DNA from 2 places in the Roseobacter sp. TSBP12 genome. Region 2 is predicted to be linked to the other one. Evidence: riboswitches for the same ligand, from Rfam matches in the RefSeq annotation. Region 2 holds a riboswitch; the other holds the start of a gene.

Region 1 (5,984 bases), on a different contig from region 2:
AACATCGAAGCCAAGCGCATCGCGGGGGGCGCAGCCATTGTACTGCGTGCCTCTGAGAGCAGGGCAAGCTCGGTATCTGCGGCGGAAATCACCACCAGATCGGCGGGGGTTTGCCCCAGATCGACCGCGTCTTTGCCATCATCAATGGAGCCGGGGGTGGCCGCGAGCAGGTGCATCGCTTTCTCTTTCCTTGTCTTACCGCGCGTCTTGCGTCATGAGCGGGGAAACTCTCAGGAGACCCCTCAATGGATTATGGTAAAATGGGCGCCCCAAAACGTGGCAAGAACGCACCGAAGCATGATGAACATAACGCCAAGGGGACATCGAAAAACCCCTATGGGACAAAGACGCCCAAGGCGGAGCTTTTGGCCCGGATGAAAGCGGCGGCTGAGGCAAAGAAAAGCGACAAGTAAGCCGCTTTTCTCTTATCATTTAGGCACTCAGCGCGGTCTCGATTGACAGGCGATCAAGGCCCGCTTCGCCAATGACGACCAGCCGCGTATCCCGCGGCGCGGTGCCAAAGGGTTGGTCGAAATAGTGATCGACGCGGGGGCCAACGGCCTGAACGGTGAGGCGCATCGGTTTGCCCTCGACCGCCACGAATCCCTTGAGGCGCAGGATGTCATGGGCGCGGATCACCTCGGCGATTTGACGGGCAAAGGCCTTGGGGTCTTTGATCTCGCCGCGCGTGACGACAAAGCTTTCAAACTCGTCATGATCATGATGGTGGTGATCGTCGTCCTCATCATCGTGGTGATGATGATGCACCTCGCCGCGTGCGTCCATATCGCCCTCTGATCCGATTCCCTGACCCAGCAAAACATCAATCGGCAACACGCCCATGCTTGCGCGCACAACCTGAACACCGCCGCGTGCCTCGCCTTTGAGTTTGGCAACCAAAGCGTCGGCGTGATCTTCGCCCAAAAGGTCGGCTTTGTTCACTACGATCATATCGGCACAGGCGATTTGATCTTCGAACAGCTCAGAGAGCGGGGTTTCGTGATCTAGGTTTTCGTCGAGTTTGCGCTGGGCATCAACGGCGGCGACATTATGGGCGAACCGGCCCTCATCAACCGCCTTGCCATCCACCACGGTGATCACACCATCGACGGTGACTTTGGTCGAAATCTCCGGCCAATTGAACGCGCGCACCAAAGGTTGCGGCAGGGCGAGGCCGGATGTTTCAATCACGATATGGTCGGGTTTATTGTCCCGTTCCAATAGTTTTTGCATCGTCGGGATGAAATCCTCCGCGACCGTGCAGCAGATGCAGCCATTCGAAAGCTCCATGATGTCGTCCTCGGTGCAGGTCTCGTCGCCACAGCCTTTGAGGATGTCACCGTCGACGCCCAGATCACCAAATTCGTTGATAATCAAAGCGATGCGTTTGCCACCCGCGTTGGCCAACATGTGACGAATGAGAGTGGTTTTGCCCGCGCCAAGAAAGCCGGTCACAACCGTTGCTGGAATTTTCGCAGCCATTTTAGATGTCCTTTATGAAAACGCCGGGGCCACAGGATGTCCCGAGCCCCGGCGCGAAATCATTGAAATGAGCGGTCTCAGGCGGCCAAGGTGCGCGGCGACACGAGGCCGGAGTTACCCAGACCTTTGATCGTTTTTGCCCCGGCCAAAACGGCCAAATCCACCAACGGTTCGATCAAGATGACGGTCATGTAAGCCGCACCGAATGTGCCGACGGAGGCCAGTGTGGTGGCGGAGACCCCTTGGCCGTAAAATGCCCAGAAACCAACCCATGCCACGATCCCGGCTTGATAGGTGGTTGAGAGTGCGAGGGCTTGCTTGTAGCTGATATCGGCATAGGCGGTGCCCGGTGCGATAATGCGCTCTGCGACGGCTTTGATGCCAAAGAGCGGTACGAGCAGGGTGGTGACATTCATGCCGTATTGCGGCAGATCGAAGGGGGCAAAGAACAGGCCCTGCGCCAAAAGGCCAAGGGCCAAACCAAGCGCGGCAGGGGCCGCACCGAACAGCAAGAACAGCGTGGAGCCGAGGATCAAATGGACCTCAGACACGCCAACCGCGTGATGCGGCAGCACTTGGAAAAAGGTAAATACAGCCGCTGTTGAGAGCGCTGCGCGGGCCGCAAAAGAGGCCACGCCTTTTTCGCTCAATGCGGTGATGGATTGTTTGAGAGTGTAGAGGCCAGCACCAGCGGCAGTGGCATAAGACAGCGCAATTTTTGCGCCAGTGACGATTCCGGGTTCGATATGCATCGACAAGTCCTCCTAGGCCGTCATCCCCGACGGCGGGTTGGTATGAGGTCACGGCAGGTTTCCTGGCTCGCGGGTCAAAGCGCCTTCGTCACCTTCCCAGAACAGGGTGTTCCAGTGGCATGTCGACGGGCACTCACCGCTTACAGTCGCGGGGGCGGCTGTGGTTTTGCGCCCCGATTTGGGTCTCGCGCACCACATTCCCATTTCTCCCCTAAACGCTTGGCGTCGTGATGGGGAACCATAACGCCCCTATTTGGCGCATTGGCTTGTGTTGGGTCAAGTGCTTTAACCTTCTGCATAGACTTTCTATGGCTATGCGCAGAGAAGGTGAGCACCAAACCGCAATATTTTGTGGATAACTTGGGTGTTTCGCCCAGATGTCGGTGTCACCCGGTTGACACATCCGTCGCAGTCCCAAACAGTTTTATCCACAAAGGAATCAACTCCGAGGCCCCATTTGCGTTTCACCCGCCTGCGTCTCAACGGCTTTAAAAGTTTTGTTGACCCCACCGATCTTGTGATCGCGGATGGGCTGACGGGGGTTGTCGGGCCGAATGGTTGTGGCAAATCCAATCTGCTTGAGGCGCTGCGCTGGGTCATGGGGGAAACCCGTCCCAAGGCGATGCGCGGGGCGGGGATGGAAGACGTGATTTTTGCCGGCGCGGCCTCTCGCCCGGCGCGCAATTTCGCCGAAGTCATGTTGATGATCGACAACTCGGATCGCCTCGCCCCCTCTGGATTTAATGAGAGCGACACGGTTGAAATCATTCGCCGGATCACCCGCGACGCAGGGTCCGCCTATAAGGTCAACACCAAGGACGTGCGGGCGCGCGATGTGTCGATGTTGTTCGCCGATGCCTCCACCGGCGCGCATTCTCCGGCGCTGGTGCGTCAGGGTCAGATTTCCGAATTGATCAACGCCAAACCAACCTCGCGACGGCGCATCCTTGAGGAAGCGGCGGGGATTTCCGGCCTCTATCAGCGGCGCCATGAGGCCGAGTTGAAGCTCAAAGGCGCGGAAACCAATTTGGCCCGCGTCGATGATGTGATTGAACAGCTTGCGGCGCAATTGGCCTCACTGGCGCGTCAGGCGCGACAGGCGGCGCGCTATCGTGAGATCGGTATTGAGTTGCGTCAGGCCGAGGGGCTTTTGTACTATCGCCGGTGGCGCGATGCCGACCACGCCCGCGTTGAGGCCGAGGATGTGTTGCGCATCCGTCTCAAACAGGCGTCTGAGGCCGAACGCCTCGCGCGTGATGCCGGAAAACAGCGCGAATCCAGAGAGTTGGCCCTGCCGCCGCTTCGCGAAGAAGAGGCTATCGCCAGTGCCGTATTGCAGCGGCTCACCGTGTCGCGCGATCAACTGGCCGATGAGGAAAAACGCGCCCGCGATATGATCGAAACTCTGGCCCGCCGGATTGATCAATTGGTCGCCGACATGGCCCGCGAAGAGCAACTCAACCGCGATGCGGTTGAAACCATTGCGCGGCTTGAATGGGAGCAAAAGGAACTGATCAAGGCCTCCGAGGGGCATGGTCCTCGTCTGACACAATCGAGTGCGGAGGCGTCCGAGGCCAGTCAAATCCTGGCGGATCGTGAAACCACGCTGACCGAAATGACCGAAGATGTCGCCCGGCTGGCCGCGCGTCATCAATCCGCAAACCGTTTGGTCGAGGACAATCGCAAGACCTTGGAACGGGCGCGTGGCGATGCGGACCGGGCCAAAGCGGCTGTTGAAGACGCGAAATCGACGCTGTTTCGTTCAGCGGATGCGTTGGCTACGGCTGAGGAGGCACAAGCCGAGGCCAGCGAGCGGGCGGAATACACCGAGGCGGCGTTGATTGAGGCGGATGAGGCGCGGACCGAAGCGCAGACCCGTGAATCCTCGGCGCGTGCGGCGCGGTCCGAGGCGGAAGGCGAGGTGGGTGCCCTCAAGGCCGAAGTTCTGGCTTTGGGGCGGATGCTCGATCGTGATCAGACTGCGGGGACGCAGGTGCTTGATCTGATTCGCGTGACTTCTGGCTATGAAAAGGCGCTGGGTGCCGCCCTGTCGGATGATTTGCGCCAACCCGCGATTGAGGCCTATCAAGCCTCCGGTTGGGTCACTTTGCCAGACTATGCGGACGAACAAGACCTGCCCTACGGCGTGGAGCCGCTGAGTGACTATGTCACCGCCCCTGCGGTTTTGGCGCGGCGCTTGTCGCAGATCGGGCTTGTGCGCGCCGAAGATGGTCCGCGTCTTCAGGCCGATTTGGAGCCGGGGCAACGGTTGGTGTCGGTCGAGGGCGATATGTGGCGTTGGGACGGCTATCGTGCCGGGGCCGAGGATGCACCCTCAACGGCGGCTCTGCGCCTGCAACAGCTCAACCGATTGGAAGGGTTCAAACAGGACCTCGTGGCGGCCGAAGCCAAGGCGGCAGGTGCGCGGCAGGCGCATGAGCATTTGAAGGCGGAATTGACACGGTTGAGCGAGGCCGACCACGCCGCCCGTGAAGCCCGCCGGGCCGCTGATCGCGCCCTGTCAGAAGCCGCACGCGCGCTGTCTCGTGCCGAAAATGACCGCACCTTGGCCGAGGGCAAGGTCGAGAACCTCGGGCTGGCCGTGTCCCGCCACGAAGAGGATGCGCGCGGCGCAGAGGTCCGGTTGCGCGAGGCGGAAAAGACCGTGTCGGAATTGCCGGACCTGAGTGCGGCGCGCTCAGATATCGAAGAGGTCAAACTCGCGGTTGAAGCGGCGCGGATCACCATGATGACGAAACGCTCGTCACATGACGAGATTCGCCGAGAAGGCGAGGCGCGCACCCGGCGCTCGCAAGAGGTGACCAAGGAGTTGTCTGGTTGGCGGCACCGTCTTGAAACCGCGGGGAAACGGGTGGCGGAGCTTCAGGCGCGCAAGGAGACCTCTGAGGAGGAACTGTTTGAGGCATCGGCGCAACCCGAGGACATCGCTGAGAAACGCGAGGCGCTTTTGGAACAAATTGCCGAGGCCGAGAGCCGTCGGCAGCAGGCTTCTGATGCTCTGGCGTCCGGCGAAACCGCGCTGCGCGATGCGGTGACAACCGAACGCGATGCGGAACGCGTGGCCTCGGAAGCGCGAGAAATCCGCGCGGCCTCCGAGGCGCGTCGGGATGCCGCGCGCGAGATGGTTGATGCGGCGGTCGAACGCATCCGCGAGGAGTTGGACAGCACACCCGTTGCGCTGCTTGAGGAGCTGGACGTCGATCCCGACACGATCCCGCCGCATGAGGCAATCGAGGTCGATGTGAACCGTCTCAAACGTCTGCGCGAAAGCCTTGGGGCGGTGAACCTGCGGGCCGAAGAGGACGCTTTGGAGGTGCGCGAAGAGCACGACAGTTTGGTGAGTGAAAAGCAAGATTTAGAAGAGGCGATCAAGACCCTGCGCGCGGGGATTGCCTCGCTGAACCGCGAAGGCCGCGAACGTCTTTTGACCGCGTTTGAACAGGTGAACGAGAATTTTTCGATGTTGTTCACCCATCTGTTTGGCGGTGGGGAAGCCAAGTTGATGATGGTGGAAAGCGACGATCCGCTGGAGGCCGGGCTGGAGATCATGTGCCAGCCGCCGGGTAAGAAATTGTCGACCTTGTCGCTTCTGTCAGGTGGGGAACAGACGCTTACGGCCCTCGCGCTGATCTTTGCGGTGTTCATGGCCAACCCGGCCCCGATCTGTGTGTTGGACGAGGTCGATGCGCCTTTGGACGATGCGAACGTCACGCGGTTTTGCGATATGTT
Region 2 (5,984 bases):
ACCCGCCACGCGGCCCCGCCAGTATCAGCACCAAGACCACCCCAATCAACGCGCCCGCCAGCGCCGACAACGGCAGCGCCAAAGTGGTAGTGGCCGCGATGCCGGTTTGGATCGCGATCACCGCGCCCAAAGCCGCCGAACCCGACACGCCGATCAGCCCCGGATCGGCCAATGGGTTGCGCAGATAGCCCTGCATCGCCGCCCCCGACATGCCAAGTGCCGCCCCGATCATCAGCGCCAAAAGCGCGCGTGGCAGGCGGATTTCGCGCATCACCAACGGGATGGGGCCATCGCCGCCAAAGATCAGCGCGCGCAGACTGTCCAGCGGCGCAATGCCTGCCGGGCCGATCATCAAGGCCACGCCAAACAGCGTCCCCATCAGGATCAAAAGGATCACATGGAGGCGCATCAATCTTCTCCGTTTGTCAGCGTATGGCGCAGGCTTACCATCTGCGCGACCGCGCGCAAAACATATGGCGTGCCGCAGACCCAATCGCTATCGGACACGCTGCCTTCTCTGCGGCTGTTTTGGGTGGCGCGCAGGGCAGGATGGCTCAGAATATCTTCGGCGCGCGAGCCGCCCGGATAGGGACGGCTGGTGATCACCGCTTCGGGGGCCTTCATCACCAACACCTCAAGAGGCATGTTCCCGCCCCAGGCATAGGCTGCCTCGTTGGCCAGGTTGGTGAACCCTGCCGTGGCTAAAATTTGCCCCGACAGGCTTTGCGCCCCTGGGGTATAGCCATTGGCCTCATAGAGCACGGCAGTGGGACTGCGCCCCCCCTCCTCCCGAAAGGCTTTCAAATCCGCGTCATAGGTCGCGATGACCTCTGCGGCTTTGTCCTGTTGGCCCAAAACGTCGCCCATCCGCGCGATCTGTGCGGGCACGTCGCCCAGTGCGGTGACAGGCGCGAAAATCTCGACCCGCACGCCCAAGCGTTGCAGTAAGGCGACGGTGGCGCGAGAGGTATACGCTCCGGCGACCACCAGATCGGGCTGCATCAGGTAAATCTCTTCGGCCTGACCGCGATTGGCGGGATAGGCTTTGGCCTCGTCCGCCATCGCGGAAGAGCGCGGATCGGAGGCCAAGAACGACACCGACCTCAATTGCCCCGGTGCCGCCAACATCATCGCAAGCTGATCGGTGCACAGGTTCAGCGAGACAACGCGCGCGGGGACCTCCGCGCGCGTCATGACGGGGGCACAGCAAAGCAACACCCCCGTCAGAGCAAAACCCAAAATGGACCTAGAACTGTGCATTGAGCCCGACATAAACCGCGCGGCCCCGCGTGGCATAGCCCCAGACCTCGGTGGCCTCCGCATCAAAGAGATTTTCGACCCGCCCGGTGAGTTGCACCCGGTCGGTCAGATCATAGTGCGCCGCCACATTGACGGTGGTGAAGCTGGGCAATTTGACCGTTTGATTGCTTCCCCAGTCGTAATTGCCCGCCACATGACGCAGATCGGCGGACACCGCACCGCGCCCACCAAAGGCGTCAAGCGTACCGCCAAGTGTCAATTCATGGCGCGGACGGCGGATTTCGACGCTGTTGTCGGGGTTTTTGGCCTCAAGATAGGTATAGCCAAGACGCAGAGACAGCGCGTCGGTGGCCTCAAGCGCGCCCGCGATCTCGACACCGCGCCGGTCGCTGTTCCCGGTCTGGTTGATATAGGTGTACCCCGGATCGGTGCTGACAGCGGTAATTTCATCCGTCAGGCGCTCCTTGAACAGGGTCACATCCACTGTCCCCCGGTCGCCAAAGATCGGCAGCTCGACACCGAGATCAAAGCTGAGATTGCGCTCCGGTTGCAGGTCCGGGTTTCCGGTGCCGCCATAGCTGTCATAGAGTTCGAAATAAGCGGGATTGACCACGCCCTCGCCCGCAGACCCATGCAGCCGCACGCCATTGTCCAAGAGGTAGGACAGGCCGAGGTTCCATGTTGTCGCATCCTTGAACACATCGTTGTCGTCGAACCGCGCCCCGGCCTGAACATCAAGCCCCGAAGCAAAGCTGCCGCGATATTCGAGTGCCACCGATGTCGCCGCGCGGCCATAGGCCGGGTCAAGAGTACTGTCATCCTCGCGATGTTCCAGCAGCAGATTCAGAAGCTGATCCGCCTGATCCACCGCGCCGTCAATGCCATAGCTGAGCCGGTATTTCACCGCATCTGTGGTGGTCTTGGTGGTGGCTCCGCCATTGTTTTTCAACCTGTTTTGGGTGGTTTCAACGGCCAGACGGTGGGTCAATCGCCCCTCCATCATGCTGTATTCGCCAAAGACGCCAGCAGTCAGCTCATCGCGATTGGCATACTGCGTGGGATCGTCCACGATATAAGACTCCGCATCCGTCGCCATCCAGTTGTCGCTGTCATATTCGTAGCGTTCCTCAGAGCGGCGCAGGGTAAAGCCCAGTTTCAGAGCATCTGTCGCCTGATAATCGCCCGACAGGATCGCGGTGGAGCGCGTCAGCCCGTCCTTTTCCCCACCATCGCCGGACAGATCAAAGCCCGGATCATCCATGTGCGACAGCGCCAAAGACACACCGCCGCGCGCGTCCCTACGCGCCACAAAGGTGCTCGCAGTGGTGCCGGAGCCAACCTCAAGACTGCCATTCAATGTCGTGCCCTCCGAGCCTTTGCGGGTGATGATGTTGATCACCCCGGCGGAGGCGTTTGAGCCGTAATAGACCGATTGCGGCCCGCGCAGCACTTCGATGCGCTCGATATTGGCGGTTTCCAGACCGCTGAAAATATATTCCCCGTCGCCCCCGGCGGCGGCGATGCCGTCGATCAGGACCAGCGTGTGGTTGCCTTCGCCACCGCGGATGCGGATTTGGGTGTCACTTGTGCCAGTGCCATTGACCGACACGCCGGGCAAGGCGCGCAGGGCGTCCTGCACCGTGGTGATGCCGCGCTCTTCGATGTCTTCTGCGGTGACGACACTGACGGCACGGCCATATTTTTCGGCAGCAATCGGGGACAACCCGCCGGTGACGATGATCTCGTCCAAAACGAATGTCTCCTGTGCGGCAACCGGCGCGGAGAGTGAGAGCAGGCCAGCGGATGCGGCCAAAACTGTAAAGCGGTTCATGTATAACCCTCGAAAACGACCCTTTATGGTCGCGGATGTGAACAATGTCAGTCGAGGGAAAGTGACCCCCCGCAGACGGTGAAATCACCACATGCGGAACGTCCGCAGCCCGGCACGCCCCACGCGTCCGAACAGGGTGAGCACCTTGGCAGGTCTCCTGACTCACGGGTCATCGCTGGGCCGAACCTTCCCGTCACCCAATGGGCGACAGTGGCATTTTCCGGCTTCGCTCTCCGCCTACAGTTGCGGGGGCAGTTGTGGACTTGGCACCCATTGGGTGAACCGAACCACATTCCCTTTTAACCGGACGGCGAACCGCCCGGACCAAAGCGGGTTTTTCCTAATGGGATTCCTCGGCGCTGTGAAGTCTAAAAACAACGGCGGCCCATCCCGGTCAGAGATCGCTCCCCTGCCCGTGGACGGGCGCGCATTCTTCGCCAATCGGAAAATCGCTCTTGGTTCAGCGCTCTTTTGACAAAGGATTGAAACAGGCAAAGGCGCGCCCGGTTTCATCGGTGGTCAGCGCCGGTTTCTCGGCGCGACACCGATCCGTTGCAAAGCCGCAGCGCTCGTTGAACGCACAGCCCAAAGGCGGCGACAACGGATCGGGCAATTCGGTGGCCGCGGTCTCGGGCGCCACAATGGGACGACCGACCTCGGGGGCACTTGCGGCCAGAAGCGCGGTGTAGGGGTGGCGTGCATTGGCAAAAATTTCGCGCGCGGACCCCACTTCGACAATCGCCCCGAAATACAAGACGGCGATGCGGTCGCTGACCGCTTCGACCACCGCCAAATCATGGCTGATGAACAGATAAGTCAGGCCGAACGTCTCCTTGAGGTCTGCCAACAGGTTCAAAACCTGCGCCTGCACCGATACGTCAAGCGCAGAGACCGGTTCGTCCAGAATCAAAATCCGCGCTTGGGCCGCCAAGGCGCGGGCAATGCCGATCCGTTGCGCCTGACCGCCGGAAAACTCATGCGGGTAGCGATCAAGAAACTCCTCACGCAGGTTCACGGCGGCGAAAATCTCGTGGATACGGGCGGCACGGGTGGCTTTGTCCATTTGGTGCAACCGCCGCAGGGGCACCTCCATGATCTGCCGAATGGTCTTGCGCGGATTGAGGCTGCTGATCGGATCTTGGAACACATATTGGATGCGCTTGCCAAAAAGCGCGGGGTCGGCATTGTCCAAAACCGCGCCTTCGATTTCAATCTGGCCGGTGCTGGGCGGCAAAAGACCCACAAGCATTTTTGCCAATGTGGATTTGCCACAGCCCGACTCGCCCACGATCCCCAAGGTTTCTCCGGTTGTCACTGTCAAATTCAGCGGCTGCACCGCATGAACCATCGCTTTGGGTGGCCCAAACAGGCGTTTGCCGACCGCAAAGGACTTTGACAGATCGGTCAGTCTCAGGGCCTCACTCATACGATGCGCTCCTGTTTGGTTTCGGGGAAAAGACAGCGAGTCTTGCGGCCCGCCCCCGTTGGCATGAGCGCTATCGCATCTGCGCGACAGGCGGGTTCGGCCTTGTCACAACGCTCGGCAAAAGCACAGCCCACGGGCAATCTGTCCACAACAGGCGGCAGCCCCGGAATCGCGGCCAGTTTGCGTTGCCCGCCGCCCAAGGTCGGCACACAATCGATCAGGCGGCTGGTGTAGGGGTGGTGCGGGTTGCGCAGAACCGCCTCGGTCGGACCTTCCTCAACGATCTGGCCTGCATACATCACGGCCACACGGTCGCACAATTGGCCGACGACACCGAAATCATGGGTGATGAAAATGATCGCCAGACCACGCGCGCGCCGCAGGTCGCTGAGCACCGACAGGATTTGCGCCTGCACGGTGACATCAAGCGCAGTGGTTGGTTCATCCGCGATGATCACGTCGGGGTCATTGGCCAGCGCCATGGCAATCCCAACCCTTTGGCGCATTCCGCCAGACATTTCATAGGGATAGCTGTCGATCCGGCTCTCCGCATTGGGGATACGCACCGATTTGAGCAGATCAATCGCGCGGGTACGGGCCGCCTCTTTTGACAGGGGGTCATGGGTCTGGATCGCTTCAATCAACTGATCGCCCACCCTATAAAGCGGATGCAATGTCGCCAAAGGGTCCTGAAAAATATAGGCCACGCGACGCCCACGCAGAGCGCGCAACACCTCATAAGGTGCACCGATAAGATCCGTGCCGTCGAAATGCACCGCACCGCCAGTGATCACACCCGGAGGCGAGGCGACAAGCCCCATCACGCTCAGGGCGGTCACCGATTTGCCCGACCCGCTTTCGCCGATGATGCCAAGGCATTCGCCCCGCTCAACATGCAGATCGACGCCACCCACAGCTTTATACACGCGATCACGCACCCGAAACTCCGTGCGCAACCCGGCGATATCCAAAAGACTGTCGGTCTGCGCGACTGGCACAGGACCGTGACGATCGACCGTGGTGGCAGGCATCGGGCGGCTCAGCGCGCCGGATTTCAACCGCGGATCAAGCGCATCGCGCACCCCGTCGCCCAACAGATTGATCCCCATCACAATGACCAAAATCATCGCGCCGGGCACAATCGAGGTGTGTGGATGGGTGATCAGCGCCGAACGGGCCTCGCCCAGCATCGAGCCAAGATCGGCTTGCGGAGGCTGCGAGCCGAGACCAAGGAACGACAGCCCCGCCGTCTCCAAAATCATCCAGCCCACGGTCGTCGACATGGCGATGACGATGACCGGCAAGACATTGGGCAACACTTCGCTGAGGATGATTTCGCGGTTGCGCATCCCCGACAGGCGCGCCGCATCGACAAACTCCTTATGGGCGATGCCAACGGTGATGCCGCGAATGTTACGGGCAAAAAACGGCACATTGACTGCGGCCACCGCGATCAGCGCATTCATC

Evidence for each region. Region 2 has a riboswitch for cobalamin ahead of C8029_RS03365 (TonB-dependent receptor plug domain-containing protein). Riboswitches for the same ligand answer to the same signal wherever they lie in the genome.
Region 1: it holds a riboswitch for cobalamin, as region 2 does, so the genes downstream of both, C8029_RS08040 (energy-coupling factor ABC transporter permease) here and C8029_RS03365 (TonB-dependent receptor plug domain-containing protein) in region 2, are expected to answer to the same signal.

What each region holds. Positions count from the first base shown of each region.
Region 1 covers NZ_PYIB01000026.1:233,648-239,631, forward strand. Annotated here, with positions in the region: gene cobN (cobaltochelatase subunit CobN) at 1-176, opposite strand, end outside; gene C8029_RS21990 (hypothetical protein) at 246-413, shown strand; gene cobW (cobalamin biosynthesis protein CobW) at 433-1,482, opposite strand; gene C8029_RS08040 (energy-coupling factor ABC transporter permease) at 1,560-2,234, opposite strand; cobalamin riboswitch at 2,270-2,492, opposite strand; gene smc (chromosome segregation protein SMC) at 2,692-5,984, shown strand, end outside.
Region 2 covers NZ_PYIB01000007.1:166,598-172,581, forward strand. Annotated here, with positions in the region: partial or broken gene C8029_RS03355 (FecCD family ABC transporter permease) at 1-409, opposite strand, end outside; gene C8029_RS03360 (ABC transporter substrate-binding protein) at 409-1,260, opposite strand; gene C8029_RS03365 (TonB-dependent receptor plug domain-containing protein) at 1,247-3,091, opposite strand; cobalamin riboswitch at 3,222-3,435, opposite strand; gene C8029_RS03370 (ABC transporter ATP-binding protein) at 3,552-4,517, opposite strand; gene C8029_RS03375 (dipeptide/oligopeptide/nickel ABC transporter permease/ATP-binding protein) at 4,514-5,984, opposite strand, start outside.